Regions from separate parts of the Pseudomonas sp. Marseille-QA0332 genome, predicted to be linked through region 3. Evidence: riboswitches for the same ligand, from Rfam matches in the RefSeq annotation. Region 3 holds a riboswitch; each other region holds the start of a gene.

Evidence for each region. Region 3 has a riboswitch for cobalamin ahead of ACY8GK_RS06255 (TonB-dependent receptor plug domain-containing protein). Riboswitches for the same ligand answer to the same signal wherever they lie in the genome.
Region 1: another riboswitch for cobalamin. It lies ahead of ACY8GK_RS04845 (cobalamin biosynthesis protein); the one in region 3 lies ahead of ACY8GK_RS06255 (TonB-dependent receptor plug domain-containing protein).
Region 2: another riboswitch for cobalamin. It lies ahead of cobO (cob(I)yrinic acid a,c-diamide adenosyltransferase); the one in region 3 lies ahead of ACY8GK_RS06255 (TonB-dependent receptor plug domain-containing protein).

What each region holds. Positions count from the first base shown of each region.
Region 1 covers NZ_CM143106.1:986,146-989,927, forward strand. The annotation lists gene ACY8GK_RS04830 (transporter substrate-binding domain-containing protein) at 1-43, opposite strand, end outside; gene ACY8GK_RS04835 (response regulator transcription factor) at 50-664, opposite strand; gene cobM (precorrin-4 C(11)-methyltransferase) at 1,114-1,863, opposite strand; gene ACY8GK_RS04845 (cobalamin biosynthesis protein) at 1,891-2,322, opposite strand; cobalamin riboswitch at 2,557-2,771, opposite strand; cobalamin riboswitch at 2,887-3,085, shown strand; gene cobW (cobalamin biosynthesis protein CobW) at 3,182-3,782, shown strand, end outside.
Region 2 covers NZ_CM143106.1:1,367-5,148, forward strand. The annotation lists gene ACY8GK_RS00010 (C40 family peptidase) at 1-103, shown strand, start outside; gene ACY8GK_RS00015 (C40 family peptidase) at 240-779, shown strand; cobalamin riboswitch at 914-1,131, shown strand; gene cobO (cob(I)yrinic acid a,c-diamide adenosyltransferase) at 1,275-1,886, shown strand; gene ACY8GK_RS00025 (cobyrinate a,c-diamide synthase) at 1,883-3,178, shown strand; gene bluB (5,6-dimethylbenzimidazole synthase) at 3,175-3,782, shown strand, end outside.
Region 3 covers NZ_CM143106.1:1,326,479-1,330,260, forward strand. The annotation lists gene ACY8GK_RS06250 ((2Fe-2S) ferredoxin domain-containing protein) at 1-568, opposite strand, end outside; gene ACY8GK_RS06255 (TonB-dependent receptor plug domain-containing protein) at 577-2,535, opposite strand; cobalamin riboswitch at 2,626-2,829, opposite strand; gene ACY8GK_RS06260 (HAD family hydrolase) at 2,947-3,612, shown strand.

The DNA of each region.
Region 1 (3,782 bases), 340 kb from region 3:
ATGCGAGCTGGCTCAACAGCAGGAGCAGCGCGAGGGCTCGCATGGAGGCTTAGGTCACCTGGTTGCGCTTGGCCAGGTCGACCATTTCCACCAGCGATTCGGTCTTGAGCTTGTCCATGATCCTGCCTCGGTAGGTGCTGATGGTCTTGGCGCTGAGGTTCATGCGCTCACCGATGTGCTTGTTGTTCTCGCCGCGTGCGAGCCGGCGCAAGACCTCCACCTCGCGGTTGGAAAGGCTGGCCAGTCGGTCGTTCTCGCTTTCCAAGGTATTGCTGTTGACCGACATCTGCGGAAAGGTCGAATAGCCCTTGAGCAGCGCCTTGAACGCGAACACTACCGCATCGAGGTCTTCGTCCTTGTTGACGAACGCCGCGATGCCGGCATCCAGGCAGCGGCGCACGTACAGGTCGGCCGGTTGACCGGTCAGCACCATGATGCGTGGCGGCGGTTCCATCTGCTTGAGGCGCTTGATCACTTCCATGCCTTCGAGCTTGGGCAGCGCGATGTCGAGGATCACCACGTCAGGCTTCAACGTGCGGGCCATGGTCACGGCTTCGCTGCCGTCGCAGGCCTCTCCGACGATGATGAAGCGTTCGCGCTCGAGCAGCATGCGTACCGCCAGGCGCACGGTGGGGTGGTCGTCCACCACCAGCACAGTTGTCATGAGAAACTCCTGTCGGAAATTCATCCGTTTCCCGAGTTATCCAGGAAACTATCTGTCAGTAACTGCTTACAGTGCGGCGCACGATACGTCGAATCCGCGGTATTGATAATGGCTAGCATAGAAATGTTGAAAAAGAAGGGCGGTTTTGTAGAAAAATCCTACAAATTATTCGCCGGCCGAGATCGTTACCGCGCCGGGCAGAGGCCACCAGGAACGCCGAGGCTGGCCGGGGGCTCTGCGCCAGGTCGGCGCCATGCGGCCATAGAGGCCGCGGCCTGGGCTGTGCGGGAAAGTGTCTGAACGGCGATCACACCATGTTGCAAGCAGGCTCGAATGCTCGTCTACCAAGCGTGAGCGCGTCGTCCTGCCTGGTTTCGCCTTGCCTGGGCGCCGCTCGGCGACTTCCCGCACGAACACTGTGACAGGGCATCCGGCGAGTGCGGAAAAACCTAGCCGGGCCGGTAGAGATGGGCATGTCCGGCGCGGTACAAGGCGGATTCGGAAAAGGGCGCGTCCCCCAGGACGTGGCCGACCAGAATCAGCGCGGTGCGCCGAAATCCCTTGGCGCGTACCTGTTCGATGATGTCCGCCAGCGTGCCCCTGGCCCAGTCCTGGTCTGGCCAGGTTGCCCGATGCACCACCGCGACAGGACAGTCACGCCCGTAGAACGGCAGCAGCTCGGCAACGATGCGCTCGAGATGCCGCACGCCCAGGTGGATGGCCAGCGTGCTGCGATGTCTGGCCAGGTCTGCCAGGGCCTCGCCTTCGGGCATTGGCGAGCTGTCGCCATAGCGCGTGAGGATCACCGTCTGGGCGATGTCGGGTAGGGTCAGTTCGCAGCCGAGCAGGGCGGCGCTGGCAGCTGTCGCGGTGACGCCAGGAATGATCTGGTAGTCGATTCCCAGTGTTCGCAGATGCCGGATCTGCTCGCCGATGGCCCCATACAGGCTCGGGTCGCCGCTGTGTACCCGCGCCACGTCCAGGCCTTGGGCGTGGGCATCGCGCATCGCCTCGACGATCTGCTCCAGGTGCAGTTCGGCGCTGTTGATCAGCGTGCTGGCCTGGTGCCCCTCGAGCACCTGGGCTGGAACCAGCGAACCGGCATAGATGATCACCGGGCAGCGACGAATGAGCCGCTGCCCCTTGACCGTGATCAGTTCGGGGTCGCCGGGGCCGGCACCGATGAAGTAGACCGTCATGAAAAGTCCTTGCAGGCAAAGCGGCCATTATCTGGCAAAAGGGGCATTGCAGGCCAATGCCAGCGTCGCTTGGCCAGCGCTCTGGCGCGGCACCAGCAATTGGGCCGAGCCGCATGCGCGCGTGGCCACGGCCAGCGCTGCGCTTTCAGCGATGCCCCAGCAGCCCGTGTGCCGCCAGGCAGCGCTGGAGCGATGGCTCAGGGAGGCTTCGAAAGCGGCCAGGTGCAAGCTGCCGAAACATTCGAACGGTATGTCCAGGCGTGCGGCCAGCATCAGCAACCCCGGCTCGCCGATCTTCAGGTCGATGCTGGCCAGGCCTTCGAGCGCCCGCAGTGGCAGCGCATGCGCCTCGAGGGTCGATCGCAGCAGGTCGATCAGAAGATCGGCCGGGCAGCCTCGGCGGCAACCGAATCCGGCGAACAGCCTGATTCCTGGCCAGGCCGTCTCGGCGGTGGGCATGAACGCTTTCCTCTGCTGGGTGGCGGATGACGAGCAGGCGCGGCATGGCCGGGCCAATGCTCCAGGCCGAAGCGAGCGCCTGCCCAGCGCGGGTTTTCCAGGCTTTATACGAAAGTGCCTACGCGACGATCAGGCTACGTTGAAAACAGGCTCGGAATGTTCATTTACAACAGTAAGCTCCGCTTGCTCGCCTGTTTTCGCCTTGCCTGATCGCCGCTCGGCGACTTTTCGTACAAAGCCCAGGGGCGTCAGGCCGATCTGCGGGCTGGCGAGCAGGAGCATCGCTCCTGGAAACGTCGCCTTCGCGTGTCGGCAGGACACGGTGGCCTTGACGTTTCGCTCGCTGACCGTTGCGGGGCAGCACCGGCGGCGTCCGGCCCGCAGGGGCGCGTGACGCACCGGTTTCCCGTTTCACCCTTGGCAGGGCCGCTTGACGCGATGGCGTAGCAGACCACGCGCCCGGGGCGCCGTCAATCGGTAGTCGGACACCGACGCCGAGCGAGCGCCGGACGCGCCGATCGCAGCGCGAGGGTCGCTCGAAGTTGACCGCTCGCCGGGCACTGCGTAGCCTTGCCGCTTCGAGGTTCTCCGACCTGCGTCGGAGCTAAGACGGGAACGCGGTAGAAGCCGCGGCTGCCCCCGCAACTGTAGTCACCGCAACAGGACCCTCCGGGCCACTGCACGCAAGCGCGGGAAGGCCTGGTCCGACCGGCCAGGGCTGGTAGGTGCAAGCCAGGAGACCTGCCTCGACACGTTCGCGACTTCAACCGGGCGGGGTGACCCGGTGACGAGCCAGCCCGGCCTCATGGCGCCAGGGCCTGTCGTCCCGCATGCCCGCCATCCTGCCAAGGGCATCGACATGAAAACACTGGCCAAGCTTCCCGTCACCATCGTCACCGGCTTTCTCGGCTCGGGCAAGACCACGCTGCTGCGGCATATGCTGGATAACGCCCAGGGACGGCGGATCGCCGTGATCGTCAACGAATTCGGCGAGCTGGGCATCGACGGCGAGATCCTCAAGCAGTGCAGCATCGGCTGCACCGAGGAGGAGGCCAGCGGGCGCGTCTACGAGCTGGCCAATGGTTGCCTGTGCTGCACCGTGCAGGAGGAGTTCTTCCCAGTCATGCGCGAGCTGGTTGCCCGGCGTGACGATCTCGACCATATCCTCATCGAGACCAGCGGCCTGGCCTTGCCCAAGCCGCTGGTCCAGGCGTTCCAGTGGCCGGAAATCCGCAATGCCTGTACGGTCGACGCGGTGATCACGGTGGTCGACAGTCCTGCCGTGGCCGCCGGCACCTTCGCGGCCTATCCCGAGCAGGTCGATGCCCAGCGCAAGCTCGATCCGAACCTGGATCACGAGTCGCCACTGCACGAGCTGTTCGCCGACCAGCTGGCGAGCGCCGACCTGGTGGTGCTGAACAAGGCGGACCTGATCGACGCCGAGGGCCTGGCCAAGGTCC
Region 2 (3,782 bases), 1.3 Mb from region 3:
TGGCGTACGCATCGACAGCCTGGGCGATCGCTACTGGAGCAAGACCTTCATCGAGGCCAAGCGCGCCCTGGCCATGGCGCCGACCAACCTCGCACGCAACTGACGACAAAGGTCATGGTCCAACCACGGCGGCGGTGCTGAAAAGCTCGCCGCTGTGCGTATTTACAGAAAGCGTCTAATCTAATTTCTCAACTCTTTTCGGCTATTGCCCGAACGGCTCAGACAGGAAGCTCTGAATCATGGCGATGTTGGCGCGCTTCGCATTCCTTTCCCTGGCAGCCTTGCTGGCTGCCTGCTCCAGCCAGGCACCGGCCCCCGCGCCGGCCCCCATGCCCAAGCCCCAGGCCGTCCATGCCGCGCCGTCGTTCTCACCCGTGGCCGAGGACGTGCTGTTCCGGGCGATCGGCCTGGTCGGCACGCCTTATCGCTGGGGCGGCAACACACCCGACTCCGGATTCGATTGCAGCGGCCTGATCGGCTATGTCTACCGGGACGCCGCCGGCATCAGCTTGCCGCGCTCGACCCGCGAGATGATCGGCATGCGCGCGCCTACCATCGACATGGGTGCCCTGCAATCGGGTGATCTGGTGTTCTTCGCCACCAACGGCGGCTCGCAGGTCAGCCATGCCGGTATCTACGTCGGCGAAGGACGTTTCGTTCACGCGCCGCGTACCGGCGGGACGGTACGACTGGACTACCTGTCCAACAGTTATTGGCAGAAGGCCTACCTGCAGGCCAAGCGGATCATTCCATCCGGCCATCTGGCCCAGAATCCCTGATCCGCAAGCCGCAAGCCGATCGTGTCGAGCTCGCTCCGGCGCCGGTCTTGAAGATGGAGTCGCTGGCCAAGGCGACTCGGTCTGCTTCGACTTGCCGCTCGCCGTCCATTGACGCTCCGCCAGCAACCCTCTAACCTTCGCCGCGTGTTTCAGGTGCCCTGCGAGCCGCCGCTCGGCAGGGTGAAACTGGGAAGCCGGTGGACGCTCTTGCAGCGTGAGTCCGGCGCTGCCCCCGCAACGGTAAGCGAATCGAGCTCGCGCACGGCCACTGGGCATCGCCCCGGGAAGGCGCGTGAGCCTGGGCCAACACCCCTTCGCAAGCCCGGAGACCGGCCTGTCACTGCCAACGGCATCACGGAGGGTGATGTGCGGAGCCCTGCGACGCTGGTCGCAGCCCCTGCGCGTTCTCCATGAGCCAGCCATTCATCTGTCGCCTCCTGGTACTGCTCGCCTGTCTTGGCCGGTCGGTGTGGCGGCAGCCTGCGGAGAACTTCGATGAGCGAATCCACCGACCGTGACCAACGTCACCTGGCGCGCATGCAGCGCAAGAAGGCGGTGATCGACGAGCGTATCGCCAACGCCCCGAACCAGTGCGGCCTGCTGCTGGTGCTGACCGGCAACGGCAAGGGCAAGAGCAGCTCGGCGTTCGGCATGCTCGCCCGCGCCATGGGGCATGGCATGCGCTGCGGCGTGGTGCAGTTCATCAAAGGTCGCCAAAGCACTGGCGAAGAGCTGTTCTTTCGGCGTTTCGCGCCAGAGGTGCGCTACCACGTGATGGGCGAGGGCTTCACCTGGGAAACCCAGGACCGCCAACGCGATATCGCCGCGGCCGAGGCTGCCTGGGCCGTGTCGCGGCAAATGCTGCAGGATCCGTCGATCCAGTTCGTCGTGCTCGACGAGCTGAACATCGCGCTCAAGCATGGCTATCTCGACCTCGATCAGGTGCTGGGCGACCTGCAGGCGCGGCCGCCCATGCAGCATGTGATCGTCACCGGTCGCGGCGCCAAGCCGCAGCTGATCGAACTGGCCGATACGGTCACCGAGATGGGCATGGTCAAGCATGCCTTCCAGGCCGGTATCGGTGCGCAGAAAGGCATCGAACTGTGAGCCGGACGCGACACTGCCCGGCGGTATTGATTGCCGCGCCTGCCTCCGGGCAGGGCAAGACCACCGTGACCGCCGCCCTGGCCCGCCTGCACCGCAACCTCGGGCGCAAGGTCAGGGTGTTCAAGTGCGGGCCGGACTTTCTCGACCCGATGATCCTGGAGCGCGCCAGTGGCGCGCCGGTGCGCCAGCTGGACTTGTGGATGGTGGGCGCCGAGCAAAGCCGCAAGCTCCTGTGGCAGGCCGCCGCCGAGGCCGACCTGATCCTCATCGAAGGGGTCATGGGCCTGTTCGACGGCACCCCCTCGAGCGCCGATCTGGCACGTCATTTCGGCGTTCCGGTACTGGCCGTCATCGATGGCACGGCCATGGCCCAGACCTTCGGTGCGCTGGCCCTGGGCCTGGCACGCTACCAGGCCGACCTGCCGTTCGCCGGGGTCCTGGCCAACCGGGTCGGCAGCCTGCGCCATGCCCAGTTGCTCGAAGGCAGCCTGACCGAGGGCTTGCGCTGGTACGGCGGCCTATCACGCGAGCGCGGCATCGAACTGCCCAGTCGCCACCTCGGATTGGTGCAGGCCAGCGAGCTGAACGACCTGGATGCACGGCTCGACGCCGCCGCCGATGCCCTTGGCGCCAGCTGCGATGCGACGTTGCCGCCTGCGGTGGCGTTCCAGGCGCCGCTAGCGCACACGCCCGTGCCAGCCCTGGCCGGCGTGCGCATCGGGATCGCTCGGGACGAGGCCTTCGCCTTTCTCTATGGCGCCAATCTCGACCTGCTGCGCGAGCTGGGCGCCGAGCTGGTGTTCTTCTCGCCGCTGCATGATCGGCAACTGCCGAGGGTCGACAGCCTTTACCTGCCTGGCGGCTATCCGGAGCTGCATCACCAGGCGCTGGCCGCCAACGTGCCGATGCTCGAGGCGATCCGCGACCACCATGCCCAGAACAAACCTTTGCTGGCCGAATGCGGGGGCATGCTCTACCTGCTCGACGGGCTCACCGATGTGGCCGGCGAGCGCGCCGGGCTGCTTGGCTTGCTGCCTGGCGAGGCCGTGATGCAGAAGCGCCTCGCCGCCCTGGCCCTGCAAGCGGTCGAACTGCAGGAAGGCACCTTGCGCGGGCATACCTACCACCATTCGCTGACCGAGACCCCGTTGCAACCTGTCGCCCGCGGCCAGAGTCCCAACGGTGGACGGGGCGCCGAGGCGGTCTACCGGCTTGGCCGGCTGGTCGCTTCCTACGTGCATTTCTACTTCCCTTCCAATCCGGACGCGACGGCGGCGCTGTTGCGACCATGAACGACCAGGCTTTCAGTGCTGCCGAGCGGGCAGCGGTGTACCGAGCCATCGGCGAGCGCCGGGACATGCGTCACTTCCGCAGCGGGCAGGTGCCACCGGAGCTGCTGGCGCGCCTGCTGGCCGCGGCGCACCAGGCGCCCAGCGTCGGGCTGATGCAGCCCTGGCGTTTCATCCGGATCAGCGACGCGGCACTGCGCGCCAGGATCCAGGCCCAGGTTGAAGAAGAGCGCATACGTACTGCCCAGGCCCTGGGCGAGCGCTCCGAGCAGTTCATGAAACTCAAGGTCGAAGGCATCGCCGAGTGCGCCGAAGTGCTGGTCGCGGCCCTGATGGACAAGCGCGAGGCGCATGTCTTCGGGCGCCGAACCCTGCCCGAGATGGACCTGGCTTCGCTGGCCTGTGCCATCCAGAATCTCTGGCTGGCAGCGCGCGCCGAAGGCTTGGGGATGGGCTGGGTCTCGCTGTTCGATCCGCAGGCGCTCGGCCAGTTGCTGGGCATGCCGAGCGGGGCCAAGCCGGTGGCGATACTCTGCCTGGGGCCGGTCGAGGCTTTCTACCCGGCGCCGATGCTGGTGCTGGAGAACTGGGCCGAGGAGCGTGCGCT
Region 3 (3,782 bases):
TGCGCGTCAGCAATACACCCTCGGGCGTCTCGATCAGCTGGCGCTCCAGCAGCTGCCGGCGCAGGTTTTTCCAGAGAGGCAAGGCGCCACGCCTGACGCAGCGCGGGCCGGTGCACAGAAACACGTGCCGGGCGTGCGCAGGCACCTGTGTCCAGCCGGGATCGCTGGCGACCGTGCTGACCTCTTCGCAAGGCAGGTGCCGGGCATGCTCCTCGATGCTGGCACAGGCCATGCGCGCATCCAGTCCACGCCGCCCAAGGGCCTGGGCGGTGATCCAGACTCGCGGCTGGCCGGCATGCGCCCGGGCCAGGCAACCCAGCTCGTCACGCAGCCAGTCGAGGTAGGCCGCATCGCAGGTTGGTTCCAGGTCCACCACCAGCAGGCGCTCCACCCCCTGCGCGAACGCGTCGCGCAGGGCAGCCCACAGCTCGTCGAAGCTCTCGAGGGTATCGATGATGTCCTGGCCTGCGTGGTCGCCACGCAGTTGGCGGATCTGTGCGGCAAAGGCCTGGCCGCCCGAACCGCGGCCCAGGCCAGGCCCGACGAACAGTACACGGTGGTAGCCCATGCTCGCGCTCATTGGAAAACGTAGGTATAACGCAGCTCGGCGGTGAACGGCCGGCCAAGGTTGTCGACGTTGCTTGCTCGACTGGTCACGTAATCACGGTCGAACAGGTTCTCCAGCAACAGGCCCACGCGATGCTGGCTGGCCTTGTCGAGGTAGCCGTAGACATCGGCATCGACCACCGAGTAATGACCGTAGTCCACGCCCCTGGAGCTGACCACGTCGCCGATGTAGCGAATGGCGCCGCCTGCCCCCCAGGTACGATCCGCGGACTCGTAGCCGATCCGCGAACGGGCGAAGAAGCCTGGCACGTCGTTGAGCGTCGCCCCGCTGCGCGACTCGCTCAGATTGCGTGTCATGTCTGCCTGCAGGCTCCATCGATCGTTGAGCTCGATCCTCGCATCGGCTTCGAAGCCGCGCACTTGCACACGCCCTTGTCCGTTCACCCATTGCGCGCCATCGAGCGTGATCAGGTCGGTGATCTTGCGCTTGAACAGCGTGACACTGACGCTCGATTCACGGGCGAACAGCCGTCCGTGATAATCCAGCCCGATTTCGGCGTTCCGGCTTTTCTCGGGCTTGAGATCGCGGTTGCCGATCTCCTCGCCAGGCTCGTTGACGAACAGCTGCTCGGCGTTGGGCAGTTTGTAGGCCGTACCGTACTGGCCGCGCAATTGCCAGTCGTCGCTCAGGTCGTAGAGCGAAGTCAGCATGCCCACCGTGGCGCCGTTACCTCCGCTCATCGCTTCATGGCGTACGCCGATGCTCGGGTGCCAGGCCGGCAAGGCGGCGATCCGCGGACGCAGTTGCACGTACAGGGCATGGGCCTGGGCCTTGTTGTCGTCGATCACCAGCACGTCATCCTGCCCTTTGAACCACTGGCTGTCAGCGCCCAACACCAGCACATGCCCGCCATCGAACTCGGCCTTGCCTTCGGCTTGCAGGCCCCAGTCGGTGAAGCCCCAGTAGTCTTCATGGTTGACTACCTTCCGGCCGCCACCGGCGCGATTGTCGATCCGGGTATAACGTGTATCCCAATCGTTGACGTGCCCTTTGAGGAAGTAGCTCAGGCGCTCGTCGATACGCTGCTCGAAGGTGGCCGTGGCGATCTGCTGCACACGATCGTTCATGGTCTTGCGGTTGTTGACGGGCCGGGCGAAGTCCAGGTTGGCGTCCGCATACTGGTAGAACAGCTCGAGGCGCGCATCATCGCCGAAGGCCTGGATCGCCTTGCCACCGAAAGTGCTCACTTCATAGCCTCGCTGCCTGTCGCTGACGTTGCCGGCAAGGTCGCGGTTGCGAAATGGCTGATAGCCATCGGAGACATCGTGGCTGACGTAGGCCAGCAGGCCCAGGTCGCCGAAGCCATTGGCAAGGACCCGCTCGATCCGTGCCGCTGACGCATTGCCGCCGACGCTATCCAGCCCCAGGTCGATCTGCCCCGAGGCCTGGCGGCTTTGCGGGCTGCGCGTCACGATATTGATCACGCCCGACACGGCCTGGGTGCCGAACAGCAGGCTCTGGCCACCCTTGAGCACTTCGATGCGCTCCACTGCGCTGGCCGGCAAGGTATCCAGGTACAAGCCACCGTAGAGACGATTGTTCAGCCGCACGCCATCGAGCAGGACCAAGGTATCGTCGTTGCGTCCACCCAGCAGCGAATAGGTGCCGTAGTCGAACGGGCCATTCTTCGGCGCGATGTAGAAACCGGGGATGAACATCTGCATCACTCGGCTGATATCGGCGCCTGGCCCGGCACGCTCGATCTGCTCGCGGCTGACCAGCTCCACCTTGCTGCCGTACTGGGCCATCGCGGCCACCGTGGTGGATTCCACGGACGGCGCCGAGACAATCTGCTGGTCAAGCGTCAGAGCATCGTTTTCAGCCAGCGCCAGCGGGCTGAACAGGCAGCCCAGGGACAAGGTTCGGGCCGTGAGGGAGAAACGTGAGGAACGAATCACAGCAATCATGCTCTTCTCGAAAGTGACTTTCGCAGAAGCACGCAGGAGCAGGAATCGCGCACGCGCCAATACCGGCCCATGCCCGCCCACCGCAGGTGTTTGCCATAGAAGCTCCAGGCCGGTCTCCGGGCTCACGAGGCTCGATACCATCACCTTCCCATGGCCAATTGGCCACAGTGGTCTGTCGAAGGCATCACTCGCATACCGTTGCGGGGGCAGCACCGGACTGGCTCGAAGAGCGTACCGGTTTCCCGTTTCACCCCATGCGCGGCGGCATGGGGCACCTGGATCGAGCGGCATCTGAACACCCGCATCGGTTCTGCGTCAAGAGTGCCAAGGCATTGCCGCATACGACCGGCAGAACGAAAAACCCTCATCGGCTTGTGGTAGCTTGAGGTTTTGCCCTTTCCAGGAGACCCGATGCTCAGCGCCCTGCTGTTCGACCTCGATGGCACCATGACCGATACCGATACCCTGCACCTGCAAGCCTTCCGCCAGCTGCTGCACGCGCATGACGGACGCACGCTGAGCCAGGCGCAGTTCAACGAGCAGATCAGTGGCCGCGCCAATCGCCAGCTGTTTCCCGCACTGTTTCCCCAGGCCAGCGCCGCCGAATGCCAGGCGCTGGCCGAACGCAAGGAAGCCCTGTTTCGCCAGCTGTCGCCCCGCCTCGAGCCCCTGCCCGGCCTGCTGCGCCTGCTGGCCCATGCCGAGCGACGCGGAATCGGCATGTGCGTGGTGACCAACGCCCCACGCCTGAACGCCGAGCACATGCTCAGCGCCATGGGCCTGCGCCAGCGTTTCGAACACGTCCTGGCGGCCGAGGACATGTCCCGTCCCAAGCCCGACCCCTTGCCTTACCTCACCGCGCTGCAGCGGCTCGGAGCCAGCGCCACGCAGGCACTGGTGTTCGAGGATTCCCTGCCCGGCGTGCGCGCTGGTCGGGCGGCAGGCGTGTTCACCGTGGCGCTGGCGACCACCCAGCAGCCCCAGGACCTGCTGGCGGCAGGCGCCGACCTGGTGGTCGCGGATTTCGAGGATTCGCGATTGTGGAAGGTAATAGACCGCATGGAGTCTGAAGGCTAGGCCAGGCTACGAAAAGACTTTAGGCATCCGGGAGCCATCCTCCACCTCAGGCCGGTTCGCTGTCCCGTCGCTTTTCAAACCTTCGTCGCTTGAAGTAGCGGCGCGCAAGCCCTGCTGCGATATTGCAACAGCCAGCCTCGCCCCGAAGGCTGCGATGCCGATCCGATCTG